2 regions of the Duganella sp. genome follow, and region 2 is predicted to be linked to the other one. Evidence: predicted binding sites of a transcription regulator. Region 2 holds the regulator's gene; the other holds the start of a gene.

Region 1 (7,149 bases), on a different contig from region 2:
TCCACATCGGTCGCCATGCCATTGCGCTCTGACAGGCGCGGCGCGTTCAGCGCATCCGGCATTGACATGCCGAGATCCACGTAGTTGAAGATGGTCTGCATCACGGTGGTGATGATGGTGGCGCCGCCTGGGCTGCCGATCGAGAACGCCGGCTTGCCATCCTTGAAGGCGATGGTGGGCGACATGCTGCTGCGCGGGCGCTTGCCGGCTTCCGGCACGTTGGGCGAAGGACCGGAAAAATCGAAATCGGTCATCTCGTTATTCAGCAGGAAGCCATAGCCCGGCACCACGATGCCGCTGCCGCCCCATGATTCAATCGTGTAGGTGTAGGAGACCACGTTGCCGTCCTTGTCGGAGACGGTGAGGTGGGTGGTGTGCGCCCCTTCCGCCAGCAGCTTGTTGGCGTTGGGACGCAGCGGTACGCTGACGTCGTTCTGGAACGGATAAGGGTCGCCTGCCGGCGCCTGCACGCTGGCCTGCACCGGATTGATCAGCTCACGGCGGCGCGCGGCGTAATCCTTGCTCAGCAGTCCGGCCACTGGCGCGTCGACATATTCAGGATCGGCCAGGTAAGCGTTGCGGTCGGCGAAAGCCAGGCGGCTGGCTTCCAGATACAGGTGTTCTGCCTTGGCGCGCGGCAGCGATTTGAGGTCGTAGCCTTCCAGGATATTCAGCGCCTCGGCCACCGCCACGCCACCGCTGCTGGGCAGCGGCATGCCGTATAAATCATAGCCGCGATAGGTGCTGTGCACCGGCTGGCGCAGGCGCGCTTCGTAGTTGGACAGGTCGGCCAGCGTCATGCTGCCGCCGTTGGCATTGACCGTGTCGGCCACCGCGCGCGCCAGTTTGCCGGTGTAGAAAACCTTGACGCCGCCGGCCGCCAGCTCGCGGTAAGCCTTGGCCAGGTCCGGATTGCGCAGCATGGTGCCGGCCGGGATGGCTTTGCCATTGCGCAGGTAGAGCGCCGCCGTGGCGGGAAATTTGGCAAACTTGGCCTCGTTGCCTTGCACCAGGCGCGAGAAGTTGTCATTGACCTTGAACCCTTGCGTGGCCACCCTGATCGCCGGCGCCAGCACCTGCTTGAACGACATCGACCCATAGCGGTCCAGTGCCTCGTGCCAGCCGCGCACCGTGCCTGGCACGCCGACCGAGCGGCCGCTGGCCAGCACTTCCTCGAAATCGAGTTCCTTGCCGTCTTTCAAAAACACGGTGGGCGTAAAGCTGGCTGGCGCCGTTTCGCGGTGGTCAATGGTGATCACGCGCTTTTCCTTGGCCAGGTAAATCACCATGAAACCGCCGCCGCCGATGCCGCAGCTGAACGGATCGGTCACGCCCAGCGTGGCGGCGGCCGCCACCGCCGCATCGACCGCGTTGCCGCCTTGGTTCAGGATGGCGATGGCCGCTTGCGAAGCCGGTTCGCTGATGGTGGCCACGGCGCCGCCGGTGCCGGTGGCAACCGGGGTCTTGGCGGCAGCCGGCAGCGTCAGGGAAATCAGGATCGAGGAAACGAGTACGGTGCGCGGCAGTCTGGTGGTCATGTGGACAAGGTTTAAGGTGGATTAATGTTGCTCACCTTTAAGCTTACCTGATAATCCGGCGTGGTTTCATTTTTCGACGGCGCCTGCTGCGGCGTGAAGCCGGCCAGCGTGAAACTGAGGCCGTTGCGCGTCACGCTGGGCGTGCCGTTGGGCATGTTGTCCGACAGCACAAAGTTGCTGGCGCTGCCGTCCGGCTGCTGCAGCGCGAAGCTGAAGCTGATGTAGCCGGCCCAGACGCACACCGCGCCCTCACGGCAGCGGCTGTCATTGACCCGTTCCAGCCGCAGCACCGGAGCGGACGGCGCCACGCTGGCGCCGCCGTTGGCGGTGGCGGCCGGCGTAATCATCACGCTGCTCCCCTGTCGCAGCACATAGGTTTGGGTGAAGGCGGCCGGCGCACTGCTGCGCTTGACGCCGGCGACGCTGCTGGTGCTGCCACAGGCGTGCAGCGCGGCCATGACGGCCACCAGCAGCGGCAGCACAATCAGCTGCCGCAAGATGGTTGTTTTCATCGGAGACTCCTGCATCCTTTGCCAGCAAGCTTAACAAAAAGACCACGCGGACGGCGCACGAACGGCACGCCATCAGCGCCATGTCAAAGGACGGGTAAAAAAAATGCCGCGCGGCGCAGGCGCCGGCGGCATTCCGGGGAGAGTGGTGACGGCTTACACGTAGGCGGCCAGGGCGCCTTTCATTTTCTTCAGCGCGGCGGCCTCGATCTGGCGGATACGCTCGGCCGAGACGCCGAATTCGTCCGCCAGCGTGTGCAGCGTGGCGCCCGAACCGTCGTCGTTGGCCAGCCAGCGCGCTTCGATGATGCGGCGCGAGCGGGCGTCCAGCTTGCCCAGCGCTTCTTCCAGACCTTCCGACTGCAGACGGGTCACCTGTTCGGCTTCCAGCACGCGGGTCGGCTCCGACGCTTCGGACGACAGGTAGGCGATCGGCGCGAACTTGTCGTCTTCGTCATCGGTAGGCGATTCCAGCGCGATGTCACGGCCGCTCAGGCGGGTTTCCATCTCGATCACTTCCTCGCGCTTGACGTCCAGCGTCTTGGCCAGCTGGTCGATCTGGGCCGGGGTCATGGCGTCCAGGCCTTGCTTATGGCTGCGCAGGTTGAAGAACAGCTTGCGCTGGGCCTTGGTGGTGGCCACTTTAACCAGGCGCCAGTTCTTCAGGATGTATTCGTGCATCTCGGCCTTGATCCAGTGCATGGCGTACGACACCAGGCGCACGCCCTGATCGGGGTCGAAACGCTTGACCGCCTTCATCAGGCCGATATTGCCTTCCTGGATCAGGTCGCCATGCGGCAGGCCGTAGCCCAGATAGCCGCGCGCGATCGAGACCACCAGGCGCAGGTGAGACATCACCAGCTGCTGGGCGGCGCCGAGGTCGGCTTGCTCCTTGAGGCGCTTGGCCAGCGAGATTTCTTCTTCGTGCGTAAGCATCGGCAGGCGATTTACGGCCGAAATATAGGCATCCAGGTTCCCCAGGTTGCCACTAAACCCGAGTCCCAGAGCACTGTTTTTTGCAGGTACCACGGACATCATCGTCATTTTCGTTTCCTTCGCTTGAGATTGCTTATGAGCACTAACGTACTCTGTCGAACATATATTAGCACTCTCTGTCGATGAGTGCCAATCATCCGATTTCTATGGGCTTCATAGCAAAAATACTATGGAGATTTCTGTTGTATTAGAATGCGCGATGGATCTTAGGTCTGGCTTAACGATGAAAAACATCCTAAGCCCGGCAGCAGCGCCGCTCCGTGCGCGCACGCACGGAGCGGGCATGGGGATTAGTTCAGGCGGGCGGTATGGCGCTTGACCGAGAGGCGGGCGCCGATCAGGCCGAGGCCGGCCGACAGGGCCAGCAGGCCGGCCACCGCCAGCGGCGGCAGCGGCGCCAGCTGGAATTCCGAGGCGTATAACCTGGCAAATTCGGCAATCGCGGTGTTCAGCGGGCGCAGCGCCAGCGTCACCGCGCCGAGGGCGACCCCGCCGGCGCACAGGCCCAGCAGGGCGCCGGTGTAATAGAAGGGACGGTGGATGAAGCTGTCGGTGGCGCCGATCAGCTTGGACACCAGGATTTCCTCGCGCTGGGTCATCACCTGCAGGCGGATGGTGTTGAAGATCACCGCCACCACCACCGTGCCCAGCGTGGCCGCCAGCAACAGCAGCGCCAGGCGCAGAATATTCAGCAGCGCGGCCAGGCGCTTGACCCAGGCCGAATCGACCTGCACCGTATCGACGCCGGCCAAAGCGCGGATCTGCCCGGCCAGCGCATCGACGTCGCCGCCGGCCTGGGCGTTGCGGAAGGCGTCCAGTTTCACCACGTAGCTGTCCGGCAGCGGATTGTCGCCCAGCGTGGCCAGCACGTCGGCCAGGCCGTTCTTGTCCTTCAGGTTATCCAGCGCTTTTTCGCGCGGGGTGAAGATGATTTTGGCCTGCTTGTCCTTCACCGTCTGGCGCAGCAGCACGGCCAGGCCTTCGGCCTGTTCGCGCGGCGTGTCCTGCTTCAGGAATACGCTGATTTCCGGATCGACCGACAGCGTTTCCGACATCGGGCGCACATTGTCCAGCAGGGTCACGCCCATGAAGGGCAGGGCCAGCGCAATCGCCACCACCAGGATATTGAACAGGAAACCACCCGGCGAGCGGCGCAGATGCACCAGCGCGGCAGCCAGCGCGTAGCGGTGTTGGCGGAACCAGTACGTCATGCCGCCACCTCCACCTGGCCCTGGTTGAGATGGATGACCCGCGCGGCGGCATCCAGCATCACCTCGTCGTGGCTGGAAATCAGGCAGGTGACGCCGACCGAGTTGAAGGCTTTCAGCGCCTCCAGCACCTTGTTGGCGCTGGCGCGGTCGAGGTTGGCGGTCGGCTCGTCGGCCAGAATCACCTGCGGCCGGTTGACGATGGCGCGTGCGATCGACACCCGCTGCTGCTCGCCGCCCGACAGGGCCAGCGGCTGCGCATCGGCGCGGTCGCCCAGGCCGACTTTATCGAGCGCGGCGCGGGCGCGCTGTTCGGCCTGGCCGTGGGCGGCGCCGGTCACCAGCAGCGGCAGCATGACGTTGGCCAGCACGCTGCGGTCGGTCAGCAGGCGCTGCTGCTGGAAAATCAACCCCAGGTTGCGGCGCAGAAAGGGCACCGCCACCGGCTTGATGCGGCTGATGTCCTGGCCGTTGACGATCACCTGCCCGGAGCTGGGGCGCTCCATGGCGGCGATCATTTTCATCAGGGTGGATTTGCCGGCGCCGGATGGGCCGGCGAGGAAAACCAGTTCGCCTTTATTGACCGTCAATGACACGTCGCGCAGCGCCGTCACATCGGAAGAGTATTGTTTGGAGACGTTCCGGAATTCGATCATAGAGGTCTGGTGAGGTGAATTAGCCAAGCAGTGCTTCTACAAATTCGGCAGCCACGAACGGCTGCAGGTCTTCAATCTTTTCGCCCACGCCGATGAAGTACACCGGCACCGGCCGCACGCGCGCAATTGCCGCCAGCACGCCGCCCTTGGCGGTGCCGTCCAGCTTGGTGATCACCAGGCCGGTCAGCCTGAGGGCGTCGTCGAAGGCTTTCACTTGTGCCAGCGCATTTTGCCCGGTATTGCCGTCGATCACCAGCAGCGTTTCGTGCGGTGCGCCGTCCATGCCCTTGCCGATCACGCGCTGGACTTTTTTCAGTTCTTCCATCAGGTGCAGCTGGGTAGGCAGGCGGCCGGCGGTGTCGACCATGACCACGTCCACGCCCTTGGCTTTGCCGGACTGGACGGCGTCAAACGAGACGGCGGCCGGGTCGCCCGAGGCTTGCGAAATCACGGTGATGTTGTTGCGCTGGCCCCAGACCATCAGTTGCTCGCGGGCGGCGGCACGGAAGGTGTCGCCGGCGGCCAGCAGCACCGACTGGCCGTGGGTCTGCATATGCTTGGCCAGCTTGCCGATGGTGGTGGTCTTGCCGGCGCCGTTGACGCCGGAAATCATCATCACGGTCGGGGTGTGGCGGCCCAGTTCGAACGGGCGCTGCAGCGGCGTCAGCAGTTCGATCAGCAGTTGCTTGAGGGCGGCCTTGACGGCGGCCGCGTCCAGCAGCTTGTCTTCCTTGACCTTGCGCTTGAGCGCATCCAGCAGATAGGTGGTGGCGTCGACGCCGGCGTCGGACATCAGCAGGGCCGCTTCCAGTTCATCGTACAGGTCGTCGTCTATCCTGGCGCCGACGAACAGGATGGACAGGTTGTTGGAAGTTTTGGACAGGCCGGCCTTCAGGCGCGACATCCACGACTGCTTTTGCGCCGGCTCTTCAATCGGCAACAGGTCGGGCAGGGGGGCGGATGCGACGGGCGCCGCAGGCGCGGCGGGAGTAGGGGCGACGACAGGCGCCGCAGGCGCTTCGGGAGCGACAGGTTTTTTCTTGAAGAAACTGAACATGATGTGTAAGTGGGGGTGCTGGCCAGCACAAACTTTGCTTATTTTACCAGAGCGCAGGCGCGCCCCGTGCTCAGCCGGCCGACAGCACCGCGTTGCGCGCGCGCCATTCGGCAATCGCGCCGGCCAGTTCGGCCAGTTCAAACACGCGCACGTAAGCGGGGCGGCGGCGCTTGAGCGCGGCGTTGCTGCCGCCGGCCCACAGCTCGGCGCAGCCGGCCAGGCGCATGTGCAGTTCCGCCAGGCCATCCAGCGCCTGGCGCGGATTCATCGCCACCGAGAATGACAGCGCGATGATGTCCACCCGTTGCACCCGTGCTGCCTCCACGATATCCAGCAGCGGCGTCTGCACGCCCAGTGAAATGCATTGCGCGCCGTCGGCCACGCACATGGCCTCGGCCATCAGCAAGCCCAGGCCATGACGTTCCTGCGGCAAGGTGGTCAGCAGGATGCGCGGCGTGCCGATGTTGCTGGCATTCGCTTGCGGCATGGCGAAAATCGCGCTGCGCATCACCACCGTCAGCGACTCGGTATATAAATGCTCTTCAAACGTGGCCAGTTGGCCGGCGGCCCAGGCTTCGCCGATCAGGGTGGTCAGCGGCGCCACCAGCTCGATCACGAAACTCTTCAGACCCATCATCAGCAGCGCCTGCGACAGCTTGCGGCGCAGCGCTTCCATTTGATGGCTCTTGCACAAATCGAGATAGGTTTGCAGCTCCGGCGCCGGCGCCTGGTTGCCGCTCTTGCCGGTGGCCTTGCCGGTCAGCGCCTGCAATTCGTCGGTGCTGTATTGAATCACTTTGCCGGGGCGAAAACCGAGGTCGATCAGGCGTTTCACCAGCCGCAGCTTGTGCACCTGTTCGATCGGGTACACCCGCTCGCCGTTCGGGTCGCGCAAGGGCTGCGGGAAGTCGTAACGGCGTTCCCACACGCGCAAGGTTTCCTTCGCCACGCCGGTATCGCGCTCAACGTCGCTGATCGTGCTAGGAACTGTTTGTGAGGGGACTTTGTTTGTCATTAGGGTTGGCACATGGTTTAGGTGCACGGTGAATCGCCCTGCATTCTACCTGCGTTTTTCGTATGAAAACACCGCATGCAAGTTGCGTTTGAGCCCGTAAAACTTTCAGTAAAGACCTTGTCTAAGACACACAGTTGACATCCAGAACTATTTAACTGAATATCGTCTTT
Region 2 (7,149 bases):
GCCTTGCCGCCACAGGCTGCCAGCGCGGCGGCCACGCCCAGCGCCGCCACGGCGCTTACGTACGAAAATTTCATGTATTTCTCCAAAGTTGAAAGCGCGCGCGGCTTAGTTGTTGGTGCAGTTGACGATCAGGCCCAGCTGGTCCGCATTCGGCATGGTGCCCGGATTCAGCGCGCTGTCGAATTTGCAGGTCTGGCCGGCAGGCTGGGTCAGCACAGTGCCGCCATACGAGGAACCGTTCGATACCTGGGTCGGGAATTTGAAGGTGACGTCGGCGCCGGCGGTGGCCGCTGGCAGCACGCCCACGGTGTCCGGACCGTTGGCCAGTACCAGGCCGGTGCCGGTCAGACCCTTGACGGTGCCGCCCAGCACGAACGGGTTGGCTTTACAGGTGACCGCTACCCGGTACACGGTGTAGACGTTGGCGTTGCCGGTGTTGTTGGTGACGGTGCAAATGGCACCGGTCGGATTGGTGTCCACTTCCACGTCGAAGCTCTCATCGCTGCCCAGCAGCCTGGTGAACACAAAACTGGCGGCGCCGGTTTCGATGGTCAGCTTTTCGCCGTTGCCCTTGTTGATCAGTACCAGGCCTGCTTTTGGAGGCCCCTCATAACCGATGGTGCCGGACAGCGACAGGTTGCCGTCATTGCCGCCGCAGGCGCTCAGAATGACACCACACAGCAGGGCAAGGCCCGCACGCAGATACGAACTTTTCATAAAAACTCTCTCTCCAAAACGAATAGGGCCCGGCAGCACGCACGGGAGGCAGCATATTACACTTGTGCGCCGTATTTTAGTGCATTTGGCATGCTTGCCCTTGCAAATGGATGTAACAGCCTGTGTCGCCGGCTTACTTCACCTGCGCCACTTCGCACACCGAGCGGCGCCCGTCCAGCGTGCAGCGGTTGCGGATTTTTCCTTGCAAATCATGCACTTCCACCTGCCATTGGTCGGCGCCGCGGCGCTCCATGGTCATGAAGCCAAAGCCGTCGACCCAGGAACTGAAATGCTCGACCAGCGCGCCCGGGGCTGGCGTCACGCCCGGCGGCAGTTGTTCCGGCAGCGGCACGATGTCTTCCGAGGTGCCGGCAAAGCCGGCAATGAACTGGCTCGGGTGGCCGCTGCTGAAGCTGGCCTGCTGCCACAGGTGGACGTGGCCGGACAGCATGGCCTGCACCGCCGCCGGGAACAGCCGGGGATTGAGCGAGCCGAAGCTGGCTTGCAGGCCGGCGTCGCCCGGCAGCAGCACGATGCTGCCGTCGGCCTTGCGGTCGGCGCCCATGCCCAGCAGCGGATGGTGGCTGATGCCGATGTTGCGCGGCGCCTGCTGCGCCAGGGCGTCCAGCTTGCGATACAGATCGCGGTACTTGTCGTAGCCGAGGTCGCCCGGCTTCAGGCCTTTCCAGGTGGTGTTGGCGGTGTCCAGCACCAGCAACTGGGTGGACTGGCCGATCGGGATGGCGTAGGGATCGCTGTAGTTGCCGACAGCGTCGTCCGCCGCCGCGTTGCAGTCGCGGCCCTTGAGCAGCGGGCGCGGGTCGAGGAAGCGCCAGTAGCCCTGGCCGCCGCGCAGGCAGTTTTCGTGATTACCGCGCGCCATCACCCACGGCGCGGCGTCCAGCAGCCGGGCGCCCGGTGCAAAGAAGTCCTCGTCCCAGGCATCCCAGCCATAGCCCCATGGACTGCCGGCGCAGCCGGCGTTGCCCTCGGGGCAGGCGTTTTCGCGGTAATGGTAGTCGCCAACGTGGATCACCAGCTGCGGCTTCCAGGCGGCGGCCTGGGCGGCCACGGTGGCAAACGGATATTGTTCCTTGTCGTTGCAGGCCTGGTAGCTGTTGCTGCTCTTTTGCAGGCGGCAGCCGGTGTCGCCTATCACCACGATGCGGGTCGGTTCGGCCGTGGGCAGCGGCAGCGCGCGGCCCAGCACCCTGGCGCTGCTGGTGCCGGCCGGCAGGATGGCTTCGCAGGTCAGCAGCGGGAAGTCGGCCGCTTTGGAATCGGCTGGCACCGACGGCGTGGTGCGCAGCGGGATGGTCTGGGCCGGCGCGCGCAGCGTCATCGGCTGGCTGCGCTGGTTGAGCACGATGTCGGGGCAGGTGGGCGCGTCGATCAGCACGCGCGCCACGGCGGCGCCGTATTCGCCGATCACCACATAGGACGTAAAGTCAGGCGGCGGCAGCGGATTGGTGGCGGCGCAGCCGGCCAGCAGCATGGCCGGGGCCAGGCGTTTCAGGATGGGTAACAGCACGGGATCTCCAGCGGAATAATCCTGATGTTACCATGGTGTTTATTTGCCTACATCACCATGACTGCTCGCCGTCCGCTCGCTCTGCTGTTTGACCTTGACGATACCCTGTGGCCGATCGGCCCGGTCATCGCGGCCGCCGAGGACAGCTGGCACGCCTGGCTGGCCGGGAGCGCGCCCAAAGTGGCGCAGGCCTTCAGCGTGGCCGAGCTGCGGGTGCGCCGCATGGCGCTGCTGGCGCGCCGGCCAGAACTGATCTCCGACCTGTACCGCCTGCGGCGCGAGGCGCTGGCCGAGGTGTTTGCCGAACTGGGCGAAGACCCGGCCCATATCGAAGGCGCGATGCAGCACTTTGCCGTGCAGCGCAACCTGGTGGTGCCGTATGCCGATGTGCTGCCGGTGCTGCCGCTGCTGCAGGGCATGCTGCGGCTGGGCGTGATCACCAACGGCAACGCGGATCTTGAAGTGATCGGCATGGACCACCATTTCGAGTATGCGCTGTCGTCGTCGCAGTTTGGCCGCGCCAAGCCGGACCCGGGCATCTTCCATGCCGCCTGCGCGGCGATGGGCGTGGCGCCAGAGGAGGCGGTGTACGTGGGGGACGACCTGCGGCTGGACGTGCAGGGCGCCCAGGCGGCCGGCTTGCGCGCGGTCTGGATGAACCGCCACGGCAGCAGCGCCCACCTGGCAGCGGGCGTGACGCCGGATGCGATTTGCGCCACGTTTGACGAACTGCTCCACTGGATACGTGGGCAGATGCCGCATTGAAGTGCATAATATAAACAGGACTTTTACACCGATATTTAGTATGCAACTCGACAATCGTGCCCAAACCCTGCTCAAGGCCCTGGTGGAACGCTATATCGCGGACGGCCAGCCGGTGGGGTCGCGTGCGCTTTCCAAAATTTCCGGGCTGGAGCTGTCGCCGGCCACCATCCGCAACATCATGGCCGACCTGGAAGAGCTGGGTTACGTGGCCAGTCCGCATACCTCGGCCGGCCGGGTGCCGACGCCGCGCGGCTACCGCATCTTTGTCGATACCCTGCTGACGGTGCAGCAGCTGGACGAGCAGGCGGTGGGCGCACAGCTGCGCCTGCAATCGCCGCAGCCGCAGAAAATGATCACCAATGCGGCGCAGATGCTGTCCTCGCTGTCGCAGTTTGCCGGCGTAGTGCTGAGCCCGCGCCGCGAGTCGGTGTTCCAGCAGATCGAGTTCCTGCGCCTGGGCGAAAAGCGCATCCTGCTGGTGATCGTGGCGCCCAACGGCGACGTGCAAAACCGCCTGCTGCTGACCGACGTCGACTACAGCCCGGCCCAGCTGGTGCAATCGGCCAATTACATCAACCAGAATTACGGCGGGCTGGCGTTTGACGAAGTGCACGCGCGCCTGCAGACCGAGCTGCGCCAGCTGCGCGACGACATGGGGCGCCTGATGCAGGTGGCGGTGGAGGCGGGCAGCGAGGCCATGGCCGACGATTCCGACAACATGGTGATTGCTGGCGAGCGCAACCTGCTGTCGGTCAGCGACCTGTCATCGAACATGACGTCGCTGCGGCAGATGTTTGACATGTTTGAGCAGAAGACCGGCCTGATGCAGTTGCTGGACGTGTCGTCCAAGGCCAGCGGGGTGCAGATTTATATCGGCGGTGAATCCAGCCTGGTGCCGATGGATGAGATGAGCGTGGTGACCGCGCCGTACACCGCCAACGGCAAGATCGTCGGCACCCTGGGCGTGATCGGCCCGACCCGGATGGCGTACGAGCGGGTGATACCGATCGTCGACATCACCGCCAAGCTGCTTTCCAACGCCCTGACGCATAATTAAATTCGGGGTCAGCTCTGTCATTCGGACACGGGCTCAACTATATAATTGTTGAGCCCGTGTCCGAATGACAGAGCTGACCCCGAATTTTATGGGCGGTGCGGGCAGGCGGTTTTGGTGCAGTTGCCGTAGATCGCCAGCGCGTGCTCGGCAATCTTGAAGCCGCGCTCTTTGGCGATGGCATGCTGGCGCTCTTCGATCGATTCGTCGTAGAACTCTTCCACGCGGCCGCAGTCCACGCACACCAGGTGGTCGTGGTGCGAACCGGCGTTCAGTTCGAAGATGGCCTTGCCGGTTTCGAAGTGGTTGCGGTTCAGCAGGCCAGCCTGCTCGAACTGGGTCAGCACGCGGTACACCGTGGCCAGGCCGACGTCCATATTGTCCGCCAGCAGGATCTTGTACACGTCCTCAGCGGTCAGGTGGCGCACTTCGCTGTTCTGGAAGATATCCAGGATTTTGATGCGTGGCAGCGTGGCTTTCAGGCCGCTGGCCTTCAGGTCGGTAGGATTGTTACCCATGGTCGAGACTCGTAGATTGGTTGGCGATAGCTAGCCGCTAGTTTACCGTACTCCGACTAATCCGGTTACAAAGATTTGCCCCGTCCCGTGCCGGGTGCTTTATGATATAGCGTTTTTCGGCACATCCGCTCGACCAGATTGAGGACATTTATGCGCGTCACCCAGGCTTTTTCGCAGTCTTTGTTGCACCGTTTTACTCCTGTCGCCGCGACCGTTTGCGTCGCGCTGGCGCTGGGCGGCTGCGCGACCAAAACCACGCTGGGCGAGAAATCGACCGAGGTGAAAGACAGCGAGCCGACGCTGGATGCCAGCAAGGGCGCGCAAACCACCACTATTACCAAACTGCAACGTTTCATGTGGTTCTTCTCGCCGTATCGTCCGGACATTCAGCAGGGCAACTTCGTATCGGAAGAGATGTTGTCGCAGTTGAAAGTCGGCATGACGCAGGACCAGGTGCGCTTCATCTTCGGCACCGCGCTGCTGACCGATCCGTTCCACGGCAACCGCTGGGATTATGCTTTCCGCCTGGCCAAGGGCAATGGCGAAATCACCACCAGCCGCGTGATCGTGTTCTTTGACAAGGATGGCAAGGTGGAGCGCTGGGAAGGCGGCAACCTGCCGACCGAGAAAGAATACATCGCCCGCATCGCCGGCCCGGCGCCGAACGCCAAGAAGGAAGCGGCCATCGAGGCAGCGCTGTCCAAGCCGGCCCCGACCGCGCCGCTGCCGGCCGGCACCGACAACCCGGCCGCTGCCTCGCCGGTCGGTGTCACGATCAGCAACGACAAGAAATAACAAGGATTTGAGCATGACCCAGATGAACATCGCCATCGCCGGCGCCGGCGGCCGCATGGGCCGCATCCTGATCGAAGCCGTGCAGAATGCGGACGACGCCCGCCTGTCCGGCGCGCTGGACCGTGCCGGCTCGGAGCAGGCCGATGCCGCCGCCTTCCTCGGCAAGCCGGCCGGCGTGCCGGTGGAGTCGGACTTCAGCAAGGGCCTGGCGGGCGCGCAGTACCTGATCGACTTCACCCGTCCGGAAGCGACCCTCGAGCACCTGAAATATTGCGCCGAGCACGGCATCAAGCTGGTGATCGGCACCACCGGTTTTGACGATGCCGGCAAGGCCGCGATCGCGGCAGCGGCAAAGAAAACCGCCATCGTGTTCTCGCCCAACTTCTCGGTCGGCGTCAACGTGACCATGAAGCTGCTGGAGCAGGCCGCCAAGGCACTGTCCACCGGCTACGACATCGAAATCATCGAAGCCCACCACCGCTTCAAGGTCGATGCCCCGTCCGGCACCGCGCTGAAAATGGGCGAGGTGATTGCCGACGCGCTGGGCCGCGACCTGAAGGAACACGGCGTGTTCGCGCGCGAAGGCGTGACCGGCGAGCGCGATCCCTCGTCGATCGGTTTTGCCACCATCCGCGGTGGCGACATCGTGGGCGACCACACCGTGCTGTTTGCCGGCATCGGCGAGCGCATCGAGATCAGCCACAAGTCCAGCAGCCGCGTCACCTACGCGCATGGCGCCATCCGCGCCTGCCGCTTCCTGGCCGACAAGCCGACCGGCCTGTTCGACATGTATGACGTGCTGGGCCTCAAAGACAAATGAATCCCGCGGCCAGCCAATTCACCCTGAGCCGCTTCTGGGAGCAGGGTGACGCCATCAGCCATGCGGTGGCGTTTGTGCTGCTGGCGATGTCGCTGGTCAGCTGGTTCTTCATCCTGGCCAAGGCCTATGCGTCCTGGCGCATCCGTCGCAGCGCGCCGGCGGTGCAGGCCTTCTGGGATGCGCCCAGCATGCAGGACGGCGTGGCCGCGCTGGCGCTGGCCGATCCTGAACAGATTTTCCTGCCGCTGGCGCAGCAGGGCGCCGCGCAGCTGACCGCTGCCGCCCGGCCGTCGCTGGGCGGCGAGATGGACCGCTCGGCGCAGGCCACGCGCGTGCTGCGCGCGGCGATACAACGTTCTACCAACCGGCTTGAGGCCGGCCTGACGCTGCTGGCGTCGATCGGCGCCACGGCGCCGTTTGTCGGCCTGCTGGGCACTGTCTGGGGCATTTACCATGCGCTGGCCAATGTCTCCTCGCACGGCACGGTGCAGATCGATAAAGTGGCCGGCCCGGTGGGCGAGGCGCTGGTGATGACTGCGATCGGCCTGACGGTGGCGATTCCGGCAGTGCTGGCCTACAATGGTTTCAACCGCGTCAATCGCCTGACCCTGGCCGAGCTGGACGCCTTCGCACACGACCTGCACGCTTACCTGACCAAGTAAGATCATGGCCTTCGGCGCATTCAATCACCACCGCAATCCCGGCCCGATGGCCGACATCAACGTCACGCCGATGGTGGACGTGATGCTGGTGCTGCTGGTGATTTTCATCCTTGCCGCGCCGATGTTCACCGGCTCGGTGCAGCTCGAGCTGCCGAAGGCGCAGGCCCCGGCCGCGCAAACGGCGCCGGCGGCGACCGTCACGCTGTCGATCGACGCCAAGGGCCAGGTTTTCTGGAATAACGATCCGGTGGAGAAGGACGCGCTGGAGTCGCGCCTGATCGAGGCGG

What was found. Region 2 encodes HrcA, which represses chaperone genes, less so after heat shock. Its sites were predicted from a motif close to TTAGCACTCNNNNNNNNNGAGTGCTAA; they were not measured.
Region 1: rpoH (RNA polymerase sigma factor RpoH) is a predicted target of HrcA. The motif match lies at 3,150-3,176, and genes of this name have one in related genera.

The regions. Positions count from the first base shown of each region.
Region 1 covers NZ_JBCNLB010000004.1:104,523-111,671, forward strand. The annotation lists gene ggt (gamma-glutamyltransferase) at 1-1,538, opposite strand, end outside; gene ABDW57_RS10265 (hypothetical protein) at 1,550-2,050, opposite strand; gene rpoH (RNA polymerase sigma factor RpoH) at 2,204-3,085, opposite strand; gene ftsX (permease-like cell division protein FtsX) at 3,334-4,254, opposite strand; gene ABDW57_RS10280 (ATP-binding cassette domain-containing protein) at 4,251-4,907, opposite strand; gene ftsY (signal recognition particle-docking protein FtsY) at 4,927-5,964, opposite strand; gene ABDW57_RS10290 (MerR family transcriptional regulator) at 6,035-6,979, opposite strand.
Region 2 covers NZ_JBCNLB010000001.1:107,575-114,723, forward strand. The annotation lists gene ABDW57_RS00465 (hypothetical protein) at 1-74, opposite strand, end outside; gene ABDW57_RS00470 (hypothetical protein) at 106-717, opposite strand; gene ABDW57_RS00475 (metallophosphoesterase) at 851-2,248, opposite strand; gene ABDW57_RS00480 (HAD family hydrolase) at 2,306-3,013, shown strand; gene hrcA (heat-inducible transcriptional repressor HrcA) at 3,054-4,070, shown strand; gene fur (ferric iron uptake transcriptional regulator) at 4,157-4,585, opposite strand; gene ABDW57_RS00495 (outer membrane protein assembly factor BamE) at 4,736-5,380, shown strand; gene dapB (4-hydroxy-tetrahydrodipicolinate reductase) at 5,394-6,200, shown strand; gene ABDW57_RS00505 (MotA/TolQ/ExbB proton channel family protein) at 6,197-6,862, shown strand; gene ABDW57_RS00510 (biopolymer transporter ExbD) at 6,867-7,149, shown strand, end outside.